2 regions of the Micromonospora sp. WMMD812 genome follow, and region 1 is predicted to be linked to the other one. Evidence: riboswitches for the same ligand, from Rfam matches in the RefSeq annotation. Region 1 holds a riboswitch; the other holds the start of a gene.
The links. Region 1 has a riboswitch for cobalamin ahead of O7603_RS32210 (hypothetical protein). Riboswitches for the same ligand answer to the same signal wherever they lie in the genome.
Positions count from the first base shown of each region.

Region 2: linked by a shared signal. The riboswitch ahead of cobN (cobaltochelatase subunit CobN) and the one ahead of O7603_RS32210 (hypothetical protein) in region 1 are both predicted to bind cobalamin.

Region 1 is NZ_CP114904.1:6,987,976-6,995,162, forward strand. Features, by position in the region: gene O7603_RS32195 (hypothetical protein) at 1-161, opposite strand, end outside; gene O7603_RS32200 (ribonucleotide-diphosphate reductase subunit beta) at 255-1,250, opposite strand; gene O7603_RS32205 (ribonucleoside-diphosphate reductase subunit alpha) at 1,304-3,694, opposite strand; cobalamin riboswitch at 3,829-4,042, opposite strand; partial or broken gene O7603_RS32210 (hypothetical protein) at 4,207-4,560, opposite strand; cobalamin riboswitch at 4,808-5,029, opposite strand; gene aceB (malate synthase A) at 5,208-6,818, opposite strand; gene aceA (isocitrate lyase) at 6,815-7,187, opposite strand, start outside.
Region 2 is NZ_CP114904.1:458,053-465,239, reverse strand. Features, by position in the region: gene O7603_RS02035 (VWA domain-containing protein) at 1-629, opposite strand, end outside; gene cobN (cobaltochelatase subunit CobN) at 626-4,294, opposite strand; cobalamin riboswitch at 4,583-4,712, opposite strand; gene O7603_RS02025 (MBL fold metallo-hydrolase) at 4,893-5,618, shown strand; gene O7603_RS02020 (hypothetical protein) at 5,683-6,018, opposite strand; gene O7603_RS02015 (hypothetical protein) at 6,126-6,872, shown strand; gene O7603_RS02010 (aldo/keto reductase) at 6,911-7,187, opposite strand, start outside.

The sequences.
Region 1 (7,187 bases):
GGGACTGCGCCCCGGAACGCTCGCCCGCCGGCTCGGCGTCGCGCCGACGACGTTGCGAACCTGGCATCAGCGGTACGGGCTTGGTCGGCGGCCCGTAGCGGCAAGGTTTCGCGCTGGGCGGGCTCGTCGACCTGAATGCCCCTGATCCCCGCACCCTCCAGGTCGCGACGCGCGCCCTGCTGAGTGTGTCTGCGATCGGGTCGCTGCTGTCCTGGGCGAGGGCAGCGCCCAGGACAGCAGCCCGACTCAGCCGATCAGAAGTCGTCGTCGAAGCTGACCGAGCCGGTCACCCCGACCTGATAGGCCGACACCCGCCGCTCGAAGAAGTTCGACAGCTCCTGCACGTCCTGCAGCTCCATGAACGCGAACGGGTTGCGGCTGCCGTACATCGGCTCGATGCCGAGCACGGCCAAGCGCCGGTCGGCCACGTGCTGAAGGTATTCCCGTATGTCGGTCAACGACATACCGGAGACTCCCTGCTCGAGCAGGTCGGCGGCGAACTGGACCTCGCATTCCACGGCCTCAGCCAGCATGTCCTTGACCTGCCGCTCCATCTCGGCGTCGAACAGGTCCGGCTCTTCGGCACGCACGGTGTCCACCACGTCGAAGGCGAAGGCCATGTGCATGGACTCGTCGCGGAACACCCAGTTGGTGCCGGACGCCAGCCCGTGCAGCAGGCCCCTGGACCGCAGGAAGTACACGTACGCGAAGGCGCCGTAGAAGAACAGGCCTTCGATGCAGGCGGCGAAGCAGATCAGGTTGAGCAGGAACGCCCGCCGGTCCGCACGGGTCTTCAGCTCGCGCAGCTCGAAGATGGAGTCGATCCATTTGAAGCAGAACTCGGCCTTGCGGGCGATCGAGGGGATGTTCTCCACCGCCGCGAACGCCTCGAACCGTTCCCTCTCGTCGGGGACATAGGTGTCGAGCAGGTTCAGATAGAACTGGACGTGCACGGCCTCCTCGAAGAGCTGCCGCGAGAGATAGAGCCGACCCTCCGGGGAGTTGACGTGTTGGTAGAGATTGAGCACGAGGTTGTTGGCGACGATGGTGTCGCCGGTCGCGAAGAACGCCACGAGCCGGGACACCAGGTGCTGTTCCGCCGGGGAGAGCTTGGCCAGGTCGGCGAGGTCGGAGTGGAGGTCGACCTCCTCGACGGTCCAGGTGTTCTTGATGGCGTCCTTGAACCGGTCGAAGAAGTGGGGGTAGCGCATGGGCCGCAGGGTCAGGTCCATGCCGGGGTCGAGCAGCATGTGCCGCTCGCCGGCGCTGGTACTGGTGCTGATGCGGGTTTCGGGAATGGTGGTCACTGGCAGGCCTCGCAGCTTTCCGGGTTCTCCAGGGAGCAGGCCAGCGCCTCGTCGTCACTCATGGCGACGATCGGCTTGAGCGCCGGGGTGACGGCGACGGTCGCCTGCTGGATGCGGGTCGCGGGACGCGACCGCAGGTAGTAGGTGGTCTTGAGCCCGGACTTCCAGGCGTACAGGTACATCGAGGAGAGCTTGCCGATGGTCGGCGCGCTCATGAACAGGTTCAGCGACTGCGACTGGTCGATGAACGGGGCGCGGGCGGCGGCCAGGTCGATCAGGGCCCGCTGCGGTAGTTCCCACGCGGTACGGAACAGGTCCCGCACGTCGGCTGGCAGGTCGACGATTCCCTGGACCGAGCCCTCGGCGCGCTTGATCTGTTCGCGGATCGGCGCCGTCCAGAGCTCCCGCGCCTTCAGCTCACGGACCAGATACGTGTTGATCTGGAGGAACTCACCGGACATGGTCTCGCGCTTGAACAGATTGGATACCTGCGGCTCGATGCACTCGTAGCAGCCGGCGATCGAGGCGATCGTGGCGGTCGGAGCGATCGCGACCAGCAGGGAGTTCCGCAGGCCGTGCGCGGCGATCGTCGACCGTAGCGCCGCCCACCGGTCGAGCTGGGTGGGCTCGACACCCCACAGGTCCGGGTGGAGCTCGCCCTTCGCGGCGCGGGTCTCGGTGTACGCGGGGTGCACGCCGAACTGCTCGGCGAGCGCGGCCGACGTCTCCAGCGCCGTCAGGAAGATCTCCTCCTGCACCCGGGTGGACAGCTCCCTGGCTCCGGCAGAGTCGAACGGCAGCCGCAGCGTGAAGAACGCGTCCTGCAGGCCCATCAACCCGAGCCCGACCGGACGCCAGCGGGGGTTCGACACCGCCGCCTGATCCGACGGGTAGTAGTTGATGTCGATCACCCGGTCGAGGAAGACCACCGCGGTACGGACCGTCGCCCGCAGCTTCTCCCAGTCGACGCCCTCGGCGGTGACATGGGCGCCGAGGTTGACCGAGCCGAGATTGCACACGGCGGTCTCCGCGTCGCTGTTCACCTCGAGGATCTCGGTGCAGAGGTTGGACAGGTGGATGGTGTTGCCGGGCAGGCCGGTCTGGTTGGACAGCCGGTTCGAGGCGTCCTTGAACGTCATCCACCCGTTGCCGGTCTGCGCGAGAGTCCGCATCATCCGCCCGTACAGATCCCGGGCCTTGACGGTCCGGACGGACTTCTTCTCTGCCGCCCGGTACGCCTCGTCGAACGCCTCGCCGAACAGGTCGGGCAGCTCGGGCGCGTCGGACGGGTCGATCAACGACCAGTCCCCGTCCGCCTCGACCCGCCGCATGAACTCGTCCGGGATCCAGTTCGCCAGATTGAGATTGTGCGTACGACGGGACTCCTCACCGGTGTTGTCCCGCAGCTCCAGGAACTCCTCGATGTCCGGGTGCCAAGGCTCGAGGTAGACGCAGGCCGCGCCCTTGCGCCGGCCACCCTGGTTGACCGCGGCCACCCCGGCGTCGAGCGTCTTGAGAAACGGCACGATGCCGTTCGACTTGCCATTCGTGCCGCGGATCAGCGCACCCCGGGACCGCACGCGCGACCACGAGATGCCGATCCCTCCCGAGAACTTCGACAGCTTGGCGACCTGGTGGTACCGCTCGTAGATCGAGTCGAGTTCGTCGCGCGGAGAGTCCACCAGGAAGCACGACGACATCTGGGTGTGCCGGGTCCCGGAGTTGAACAACGTGGGCGAACTCGGCAGATACGCCAGGCTGGACATCAGACGGTAGAACCCGATCGCCTCGCCCGGCGTCTGCGACAGCCCACAGGCGACCCGCAACAGCCAGTACTGCGGCGTCTCGACCACCAACCGCGACTCCGGATGCCGCAACAGGTACCGATCCGCGACCGTCCGCAGGCCGAAGTACTCGAACCGCAGATCCCCGTCCGGGTCCACGGCGTCGTCGAGCTTTCGCGCGTTACGCGCCACGAACGTCGCGGTCTCGTCCCCGATCAATCCCAGGCCATGGGCGTACGCGATGGACTGGCTGAAGCTCGCCACACCCTGCCCACGGACCTCCTTGTCCACGAACGCGGCCAGCAGCCGCGCCGCCAACTTCGAATACTGCGGCTCCTCGCCGATCAGCTCCGCCGCCGTCTGGATCGACAGCTTGTCCAGTTCGGCCGTGGTCGCCCCGTCGTACAGCCCGCTGATCGTCTTCGTGGCAACCCGTAGCGGGTCCACCTCGTCAAGGTCGGCGACCCACCGTTCCACCGCCTTGACGATCTTGTTGACGTCCACCGGCTCGGTGTGGCCGTTGCGCTTACGGACCCGCATCACATGCCGACGCTGCTCCGGCACTGCCTGGTCGGCTGCGGCCTTTTCCTGCGTCGCCGTCATGTCCCCCTCCTCACGCCTGTCCACGAGGTCGACGATCGCGCAGGAGGAACGCCACTGGTCGCCTGACGGCGCGCCCGCCATGACTGGCTGGCTGATGGCGTCGGCCGTCCCACGCGGCCTTCGACCGCCGCACGCGACGCGTGCGGCGCGCTGGCAGGTCTTCGGACTCGTGGGCGTGACAGGACACCTGTCGCCTACTGGCCGTCGCTTCCCAGACCTCGCGGTCCAGTGCTGTGTGACGGCGGTCGTTCCCACTCACCGCTGCGGGGCAGTCCCGGATTCACACCGGGTTCCCTCTTGCCTCGACTACCACCGACCGGTAGCCGAACCAGCTGCAAGTGACACCATATATGGGCGCGGCGAAGACTCCGCAACACCAGATGCTGTGTCGGCGTGTCGCAGCGGAGGGTCACGCAGATCTCGCCTCAGGTGAGCGCGCAACCACCGCTCGACCGTTCGTCACCGCCGCCGTTTGATGCTTGCTCTCGGCGCCAGACGGCCCGTGAGCCGCCTCACGCATCTGATGTCGCGGGACTTGTCGGGGCGGTCCCTTCCTCGAAGGAGCCGGCGCCCCGTAGGCGTTCCGCCTCGACCTGGGACGGCTCGCGCTCGACCGGCATTGGCCGGCTGGCGGCAGGCGATCGCTCGTGACCGCGCGGCCTGGGACTGGAGAACGTCGCCGCGATCCCGTACGAGGCCTTCCGCGAGGCCCGTCGCAGCGTGGCCAGGACGGCCGGACCGACCACGAGGATCGCCACGGTGTTGGTGATGGCGCGGCCGGTGTCCCATCCCGCGGTTGAGGTCAAGAGCGTGAAGATGGCGAACCGATGCAGGTTTTCCAGCACCGGGGCACCCGCGACGTAGGAGATGGGCCGATGTACGAGGCGAGTTCCCGCATCACGTCCTCGTCATCCGCCGGCCGGGCGTCGTCCGGGTCCACACTTGCCGCGGAGTGCCACGCGTCGGCGAATCCATAGCCCGGAGTGGTCGAGGACGTCATGTGCCGTGCAATTCCTTCCCGGTTCGGCGATCCCGGCTCGGGAAGGTGGAGGCAGGGCCGGAGATGCACCCGCCTCGCCCTGGGCCCTCCCGCGAGGCCGTCGGCGCGCATGCGACTGCACACGCGGCGTGGGCAGGTCTTCGGACTCGCGGGCGCCACCGGACGAATCCGGTCTCCTAGTGGCCGTCGCTTCCCGGACCCGGCGTGGCGTCCAGTGCGTGTGACGGCGGTCGTTCCCACTCACCGCTGCGGGGCAGTCCCGGATTCACACCGGGTTCCCTCTTACGACGCCCGGGCCGATCGGGCCCGCGCGAACCAACACCGGCTCCCATCCTGGAGCCACGATCCACGGCGGGTCGACGCACCAGGCCGCCGGCTGGCGCGGCGCCGATCCTCCTGCCACCCGTTCACCGTCCGCGCGGTGCCCTCTTGGCCTCGGGACTCCGACGGGCACGCCCCGGCCGGAGCCGGGAGGACCCGAGGTCCCCGGCTCCGGCACGGTGACGTCCTCTGTCAGCCGACCGGCATGGCGGGTATCCGGTCCGGACCGAGATGCCGGGCGTACGCGGCGGTGGTGAAGAACGCCGGTAGGTTCTCGCCGAGCGCGGTGTCCTCGACGATCCGCGCGGCCTGCTCGGCGCGGTCCCGGTCGCTGCCGTCGCGCTCCGCGGCCAGGGCGGCAAGCTCCTCCGCGAGGATCGACCGAACCAGGTCGTCGGTGACACGCCCGCCGTCGGCCAGCGGAGTGCCGTGATGCAGCCACTGCCAGACCTGGCAGCGCGCGATCTCGGCGGTCGCCGCGTCCTCCATCAGGTTCCACAGCGCCACCGCGCCGACACCGCCGAGCCAGGCGTCGATGTAGCGCAGCGCGACCGCGATGTTGGCCCGTAACCCCGCTGCGGTCGCCTGACCCGGCGTCTTGTCGACGGCGAGCAGGTCGACGGCGGTGACGCTGACGTCGTCCCGGAGCCGGTCGAGCTGATTCGGGCGCTCGCCCAGCACCGCGTCGAACTCCTCCCGACAGGCGTCCACCAGGCCCGGGTGGGCCACCCAGGAGCCGTCGAACCCGTCGCCTGCCTCTCGCTGCTTGTCCGCCCGCACTCGGCCGAGGGCCACCTCGTTGGCCTTCGGGTCCCGGCTGGGGATGTACGCGGCCATCCCCCCGATGGCGTGCGCTCCGCGTCGATGACAGGTGCGTACGAGCAGCTCGGTGTAGGCGCGCATGAACGGCACCGTCATGGTGATCTCAGACCGGTCCGGCAGGACGAAGTCCGGCCAATGCCCGAAGTTCTTGATCACGCTGAAGATGTAGTCCCATCGCCCGGCGTTCAGCCCCGCCGAGTGCTCGCGCAGCTCGTACAGGATCTCTTCCATCTCGAACGCGGCGGTGATGGTCTCGACCAGCGTGGTCGCCCGGATGGTGCCCTGCGGTAGTCCCAGGTAGCGCTGGGCGAACACGAAGATGTCGTTCCACAGCCGCGCCTCGCGTTGGCTCTCCAGCTTGGCCAGGTAGAAGTACGGGCCGGCGCCGATGTCGAGCTGCCGGCGGGCGCAGTGGAACAGGTAGAGCCCGAAGTCGACCAGGCTGGCGGAGATCGGCCGTCCGTCCACGGCGATGCCCTTCTCCACCAGGTGCCAGCCGCGTGGGCGGACCACGATCGTCGCCAGCTGGTCGCCGAGGGCGTACCGTTTGCCGCGCGCGTCGGTGAAGTCGATCCGCCGGTCCAGCGCGTTGATCAGGTTGAGCTGCCCGGCGATGACGTTGTGCCAGGTGGGGGCGGTGGCATCCTCGAAGTCGGCGAGCCACACCTTCGCCCCGGAGTTGAGCGCGTTGACGGTCATCTTGCGATCGGTGGGTCCGGTGATCTCGACCCGCCGGTCGAGCAGGCCAGGGGCAGGTGGCGCCACCCGCCAGCTGGGGTCGGCGCGGATCGCGGCGGTCTCCGGCAGGAAGTCGGGCAACTCGCCGGCAGCGTACCGATCCCGGCGGGCCCGTCGGGTATCCAGGAGGGCGACCCGGCGGGCGGCGAACTCGCTGTCCAGTGCGACCAGGAACTGCAGCGCCTCGGCGGTGAGCACCTCGTCGAACCGTTCGGCCATCGGGCCGATCACCTCGTATCTCATGCGAACTGCTCCTCCTCCGTGGAGCCGCGCAGGGCGGTGGTCTCGGCGGCCGGGTTGAGCACGGTGCTGATCAAGTCGAAGTATCCGGTGCCGACCTCGCGCTGGTGCTTGACGGCGGTGTAGCCGGCGGACTCGGCGGCGAACTCGCGCTCCTGCAGCGCCACGTAGGCGGACATTCCGTCGCTGGCATACCCGCGGGCCAGGTCGAACATCGAGTAGTTGAGAGCGTGGAAGCCGGCCAGGGTGATGAACTGGAACCGGTACCCCATGTGGCCGAGTTCCCGCTGGAACTTGGCGATGGACGCATCGTCGAGGTGCTTGCGCCAGTTGAACGACGGCGAGCAGTTGTAGGCGAGCAACTGGTCCGGG
Region 2 (7,187 bases), 610 kb from region 1:
CGGACGGCCGGGTCCCGGCTGGCTCCCACCTCGACGGTGAGCCCGAACCGGTCGAGCAGCTGCGGGCGCAGCTCCCCCTCCTCCGGGTTCATCGTGCCGACCAGCAGGAAGCGGGACGCGTGGCTGACCGACACGCCCTCCCGCTCGACGTGGCTGCGGCCCATGGCGGCCGCGTCGAGCAGCAGGTCCACCAGGTGGTCGTGGAGCAGGTTGACCTCGTCGACGTAGAGCACCCCGCGGTGGGCGGCGGCGAGCAGGCCCGGCTCGAAGGCGCGTACCCCGGCGGCGAGGGCCTTCTCCAGGTCCAGCGAGCCGACCACCCGGTCCTCGGCGGCGCCGACCGGCAGCTCGACCAGCCGGGCCGGGCGCCGTTCGGTGCCGACGCCGGTCGGGTGCGGGCCGTCCGGGCAGCCCGGGTCGGGTGCGGCCGGGTCGCACGCGAAGCGGCAGCCGGTCACGTGGTCGACCGGGGGCAGCAGGGCGGCCAGGGCCCGCACCGCGGTGGACTTCGCGGTGCCCTTCTCGCCCCGGACCAGGACCCCGCCGATGGCCGGGCTGACCGCGTTGAGCAGCAGGGCGAGACGCATGTCGTCCATGCCGAGCACCGCGCTGAACGGAAACGTGGTCATGCCCGGTCCTCCAGGTCGCCCTCGCTGGCCAGGTACGTCTCGCGGAGCCGGTCGAGGGTCGCCGGGTCGGGTTCGGCCCACAGCTTCCGGTCGGCGGCCTCGAGCAGCCGTTCGGTGATGCCGCGCAGCGCCCACGGGTTCGACTCCTCCAGGAACGCCCTGGTGGTGGGATCGAAGACGTACGCGGCGGCCAGGTGCTCGTACATCCAGTCGTCGACCACGCCCGCGGTGGCGTCGTAGCCGAACAGGTAGTCCACGGTCGCGGCCAGCTCGAACGCGCCCTTGTAGCCGTGTCGACGCATCGCCGCGATCCACTTCGGATTGACGACCCGGGCGCGGAACACCCGCCGGGTCTCCTCACCCAGCGTCCGGGTGCGCACGTCGTGCGGCATCGCCGAGTCGCCCACGTACGCGGCGGGCGCGGCGCCGGTGAGGTGGCGGACCATCGCCACCATGCCGCCGTGGTACTGGAAGTAGTCGTCGGAGTCGACGATGTCGTGCTCGCGGGTGTCCTGGTTCTTCACCGCCACCGCGATCCGGGCGAAGGAGCGTTCCATGTCGGCCCGCGCCTCCCGCCCGTTCAGCCCCCGGCCGTAGGCGTAGCCGCCCCAGACGGCGTACACCTCGGCCAGGTCGGCGTCGCTGCGCCAGTTCCGGGCGTCGATGAGCGGCAGCAACCCCGCCCCGTACGCCCCGGGCTTCGAGCCGAAGATCCGGGCGGTGGCCCGCCGCTCGTCGCCGTGCTCGGCCACGTCGGCGGTGACGTGGGCGCGGACGAAGTTGCGCTCGGCCGGCTCGTCCAGGGCGGCGACCTGCCGAACCGCGTCGTCGATCAGCGCCACCACGTGCGGGAAGGCGTCGCGGAAGAAGCCGGAGATGCGGACGGTGACGTCGATCCGGGGGCGGTCCAACTCGGCCAGCGGCACCACCTCGACGCCGGTGACCCGGCGGGACCGGTCGTCCCAGGTGGGGCGGCAGCCGAGCAGCGCCAGGACCTCGGCGATGTCGTCGCCCTGGGTCCGCATCGCGCTGGTGCCCCAGACGGTGAGCCCGACCGAGCGCGGGTACTCGCCGGTGTCGGTGAGGTGGCGGGCCAGCAGCGAGTCCGCGAGGGCGACGCCGACGTCCCAGGCGTTGCGGCTGGGGATCGCCTTGGGGTCCACGGAGTAGAAGTTCCGGCCGGTGGGCAGCACGTTCACCAGGCCCCGGGTGGGCGAGCCGGACGGGCCGGGCGGGACGAACCGGCCGTCGAGGGCGGCCAGGGTGTGCGTCAGCTCGTCGGTGGTCCGGTCGAGCCGGGGCACCAGCTCGGTGGCGGCGAACCGGAGCACCGCCTCGGCGTCCGGGATCGACCGGCCGGTCACCTCGCCGACCACCGCGCCGACCTGGGCGGCGTCCCACCCGAGGGTCTCCATGCCGACGACCAGCCGGCGGGCGAGCGCCTCGATGAGGTCGACGGCGTCGGCGGCGGTGGCGGCCGGCCCGTCCACGGTGTCGGTGAGCGCCGCCGGCACGGCCATCCGCGCGCCGGGCTCGGCGAGCAGCGCCGCCTCGTCGAGGCCGTAGCCGGCGGCGAGGGCCTGCCGCAGGCCGGGCAGCGCGCGGCTGCCGCCCCAGACCTGCGGCGCGCGCAGCACCGCCAGGACCAGGTTGACCCGGGGCTCGCCGGTGGGCGCGGCGGCCAGGACGTGCAGGCCGTCGCGGATCTGCACGTCCTTGACCTCGCACAGGTACCCGTCGAGGTGCAGCACGAAGTCGTCGAAGTCGTCGGCGTCGGGCATGTGCTCGGCGTGCAGGTCGTGGTGCAGCTCGGCGGCGCGGACCAGCGCCCAGATCTGCGCCCGCACGGTCGGCACCTTCGCCGGGTCGAGGGCCTGCACGGTGGCGTACTCGTCGAGCAGCTGCTCCAGCTTCGCCAGCTCGCCGTACGTCTCGGCGCGGGCCATCGGCGGCACCAGGTGGTCGACGACCACGGCGTGCGCGCGCCGCTTGGCCTGGGTGCCCTCGCCGGGGTCGTTGACGATGAACGGGTAGACCAGCGGCAGGTCGCCGAGGACGGCGTCCGGGGCGCAGTCGGCGGCGAGCCCGAGGCCCTTGCCGGGCAGCCACTCCAGGGTGCCGTGCTTGCCGAGGTGCACGACGGCGTCCGCGCCGAAGCCGCCGTCGGCCGGGGGCGCGGCGAGCCACCGGTACGCGGCCAGGTAGTGGTGGCTCGGCGGCAGGTCCGGGTCGTGGTAGATGGCGATCGGGTTCTCGCCGAAGCCGCGGGGCGGCTGGATGAGCAGCACCACATTGCCGAAGCGCAGCCCGGCGAGCACGACGTCGCCGCCGTCGGTGTAGAGCGCGCCGGGCGGCTCGCCCCAGTGGGCGCGCATCCGTTCCCGCAGCTCGCCGGGGATCTGGTCGAACCAGCGCCGGTAGACCTCGCCGGGCACCCGGGCCTCGGCGGCGGCGAGCTGCTCCGGGGTGAGCCATTCGACGTCGTGGCCGCCGGCGGCGATGAGCGCGTGGATCAGCGCGTCCCCGTCGTCGGGCGGCGGCGCGTCGCCGAGGTGGTAGCCGGCCTCGGCGAGCTGGGCGAGCAGCCGCACCGCGGAGGCGGGGGTGTCCAGGCCGACCGCGTTGCCGACCCGGGAGTGCTTGGTCGGGTACGAGCTGAGCACGACGGCGAGGCGCTTGTCGGCGTTCGGCAGCCGGCGCAGCCGGCTCTGGCGGACGGCGATGCCGGCGACCCGGGCGGCGCGTTCGGGGTCGGCGGCGTACACCGACAGGCCGTCGGGGTCGATCCGCTTGAACGAGAACGGCACGGTGATGATCCGGCCGTCGAACTCGGGAACGGCCACCTGCATGGCCGCGTCCAGTGGGGACAGCCCGGCGTCCGAGGCGGCCCACTGGTCGCGGGTGCTGGTCAGGCAGAGCGCCTGGATAACCGGTACGTCCAGCGCGGCGAGCGCGCCGACGTCCCAGGCGTCCTCGTCGCCGCCGCCCGACGCGTCGGCGGCGACGGTGCCGCCGGCGGCGAGCACGGTGACGAGCAGGGTGTCGCAGCGGGCGAGCAGGTCGTACGGGCCGTCGCCGGCGGTCAGCCCGCGCAGCGAGCCGCAGTAGACGGGCAGCGGGTTGCCGCCGGCCGCCTCGACCGCGTCGGCGAGGGTGTCGACGAACCCGGTGTTCCCGGCGAGCGCGTGCGCCCGGTAGAAGACGATCCCCACCGTGGGGCGGTCCGGGTGCGCCGGGCGGTCGCCGTGGACACCGTGGGTCGGGGTGGGCGCCGGCGGCGCGAAGCCCTCACCGGTGAGCAGCACCGTGTCGGAGAGGAACCGGGCCAGCTCGGCCAGGTTGGCGGGGCCGCCCTCGACCAGGTACGCGAGCGCCTGGGTGGCCACCCCGGACGGCACGGTGGACGCCGCCATCAGCTCCGCGTCCGGCACCGACTCGCCGCCGAGCACGACCGTGGGCACGCCGGAGGCGAGCACCGCGGCGAGCCCGTCCGGCCACGCCGGGGGGCCGCCGAGCAGCCGTACGACGGCGAGGTCGACGCCGTCGAGCAGCGCGGGCACGGAGTCGGCGTCGACGCGGGCCGGGTTGGCCAGCCGGTAGTCGGCGCCGCTGGCGCGGGCGGCCAGCAGGTCGGTGTCGGCGGTGGAGAGCAGCAGGGTGCGCACGGACAGCTCCGGAGAGTGACGCCCGGATCGCCGCGTGGGCGGCCGGGCGGGCGGGTGGGCGCGGGGTCAGCGACCGCGTCGGGCCGCCGGCGGGGTCGTCGGCCACGGGCCGACGCCGACGGGCGGCGCGGGGCGTACGTCAGTGGCCGGCGCGGCCGGATGCGAGGCCGACGTCTCCGCCGGAGGTGAATGCGGGCCGGTCACGGCGATCGCCGGCGGCGCTGCGGACGCGGTGCGTCATCGGGTCCTCCTCGGGTGTCCACGCCCTGGGGTACGTCCCGACGGCCGAAGTATCCTGGCTCCCGGATCGACGCTCACCCCCGGCCTTCCAACCGCGCACGCACGGCCGTGGCTCACGAGGGGGGATCGCTCCCCGGTGACAGTGGCGGGACCGCGCCGGAATCGCACCGGCTTCCTTCACTGCCGTCAGGCCGCGAATGCTGCCACACCCGTCCGACGCCGGTCAACGCCGCCCCCGCTGGTCACCGTCGCCCAAACCATCGATTGATGACGATGTCGGAGTGGAACGCCCGGTGTGGACGGTGGCCGGGCATAGGATCGGGCCGGCACGAGCGACCGGCTCGGATCGACGGGGAGGATGACGGCCATCATCGCCATGCGGTTCCACCATCTCGCCGGTCGCGTCTGGCTCTGCCCGGGCGATCCGGACCCGGAGGCCGTCCAGGCCGGCGTCGCCGTCGTGGCCGACGAACGCGGCAGTGTGCTGATCGACGCGGGGCAGAGCCCGGCGCACGCCCGCGAGATCCGCGCCGCCCTGGACGCCGCCGGGCTGCCGCCGCCGCGCTGGCTGGTCTACACCCACCACCACTGGGACCACGTCTGGGGCGCCTGCGCCTGGCCCGGCGTGGAGATCGTGGGACACGTCACGGGTGGCGAGTTGCTGCGGGCCGAGGCGGCCCGGCCGTGGAGCCACCGTTACCTACGCGAGCAGGTCCGCGCCAATCCGCGGCTCGCCCCGAGCTTCCGGGCCCGGGCGTTCGCGGTGGACTCCTGGGACGACTTCGCGGTGCTGCCGCCCACCCGCACCTTCACCGACGAGGAGGAGCTGCCGGTCGGCGTACGGCTGCGGCACGTCGGCGGCGCGCACGCGCCGGACTCGACAGTGGTGCTGGTGCCGGACTCCGGCGTCATGCTCCTCGGCGACTGCTACTACCCGCCACCCGCGCACCTGCGCGAGCCCGCGGACGGCCTCGACGTCGCGCTGCTCCGCCGGCTGCTCGACGAGGACTACCGGTGGTACGTGTCGAGCCACGGCGACGCGATGACCCTGGAGCAGGCCCGGGCGGAGATCGACGGCGCCTGAGCCGGCACGCCGGCGCCCATCCCGGGTCGCGCGTCATCCGGCGGCCGGCGGGGCGCGGGACCGGTCAGCGCATCCGGCGCTCCGGGTGGGCCCGGTTCCAGGCGCGCATCCGCTCGGGGTAGCCGGTGCGGGCGGCCTCGTACAGCGGGACGGCGCGGCGGCGGGCGATGTCGGCCGCCGCCCGCGGCGAGCCGGTGCGCCGACGGATCCATTCGCCGTCGTGGGCGATCGCCACCACCGTGGTGTCGGTCGCCGTGGTCTCCGGCTCCAGGTAGAACTCCACACCCTGCCGGCTGGTGACGAACGCCTCCAGCGCGGCGAGGTCCTCCCGGGTCGCCTCCCGGTCGAGCTTCGTCGGTGCCCCGTGGGCGGCGCGTGACCGCCGGTTGAACCAGCCCATGCCCCCTCCTCTCCTCGGTGCTCCTCCAGTGCAGCACCGTTTCCTGTCAATCCGCTGCGAGCCGGATGGGAGCGACCTGACCCCGGCGACCTCGGTAGGGTCGGGCCGTGGCCGGAGTGACGGTGGCGGTGCGGGCGGCCGCCGACAACGCTCAGTGGTGCGGCAGCGTGTGCGCCAGCCACGGCCTGGCCGGGCGGACCGACGCGGACGCCTGGTCGGTGCCGCGCCGCTCGCCGCCCTGGTACCCGGACGCCGTCACGCTGCGGCCCGGGGTCCGCGCCGCCGTCCTGCTGAACCGCATCGACGACGGCCCGGGCGCGTCGGTGAAGGACAGCTTCGCCGACCTCGACCTCGCACCGTACGGCTTCCGCGTGCTCTTCGCCGCCGACTGGATCCACCGGCCACCCGCCGACCCGCCGGCGCTGGGCGAGCCTGCCGCCGACGCGCCCGCCGCTCGCCGGCCCGGGACCGGGCGGTCCGCCGCTCAGCGGCCCGGCGCCGTGCCGCTGACTCCGGTGACCAGCCCGGACCGGTTGGCCGCCTGGGCGGCCGCGCACGGCGGCGGCGCGCTGTTCCGCCCGGAGTTGCTGGCCGACCCCCGGGTGACCGTGCTGGCCCGGTACGCGCCCGACGGGTCGGTCGCCGGCGGCGCCGTGCTCCACCGCAGCGGCCCGGCGACCGGGGTCTCCAACGTCTTCGCCGTCGGCGACGGCGTGGCGGAGATCTGGGCCGGGATCTGCGCGACCCGACCCGGGGCGCCGCTGGTCGGCTACGAGTCCGGGCCAGACCTCGATCCGGCGCTACGGGTCGGCTTCGCCCGGGTCGGGCCGCTGCGGGTCTGGCTGCGCGACTGAGGATCGCCGGGTGGGCGGGCCGGCCCTGGCCGGCGGGCTCAGCCGAGACGGGCCAGGTCCTCCGGGGTGAGCCGCACCGCGCCGGCGGCGACGTTGGCCGCCAGGTGCGCCGGGTTTCCGGTGCCGGGGATGGCCAGCACGTGCGGGCCCTGGTGCAGGGTCCAGGCCAGCCGCACCTGGTGCGGGGTGACCCCGTGGGCGTCGGCGACGGCCAGCACCGCCTCGTTCGCCTCGGCCGACGCGCCCGCCTCCCGCCGGGTGCCGGCCAGCGCGAAGAACGGCACGTACGCGATCCCGCGCTCGCCGCAGAGGCGG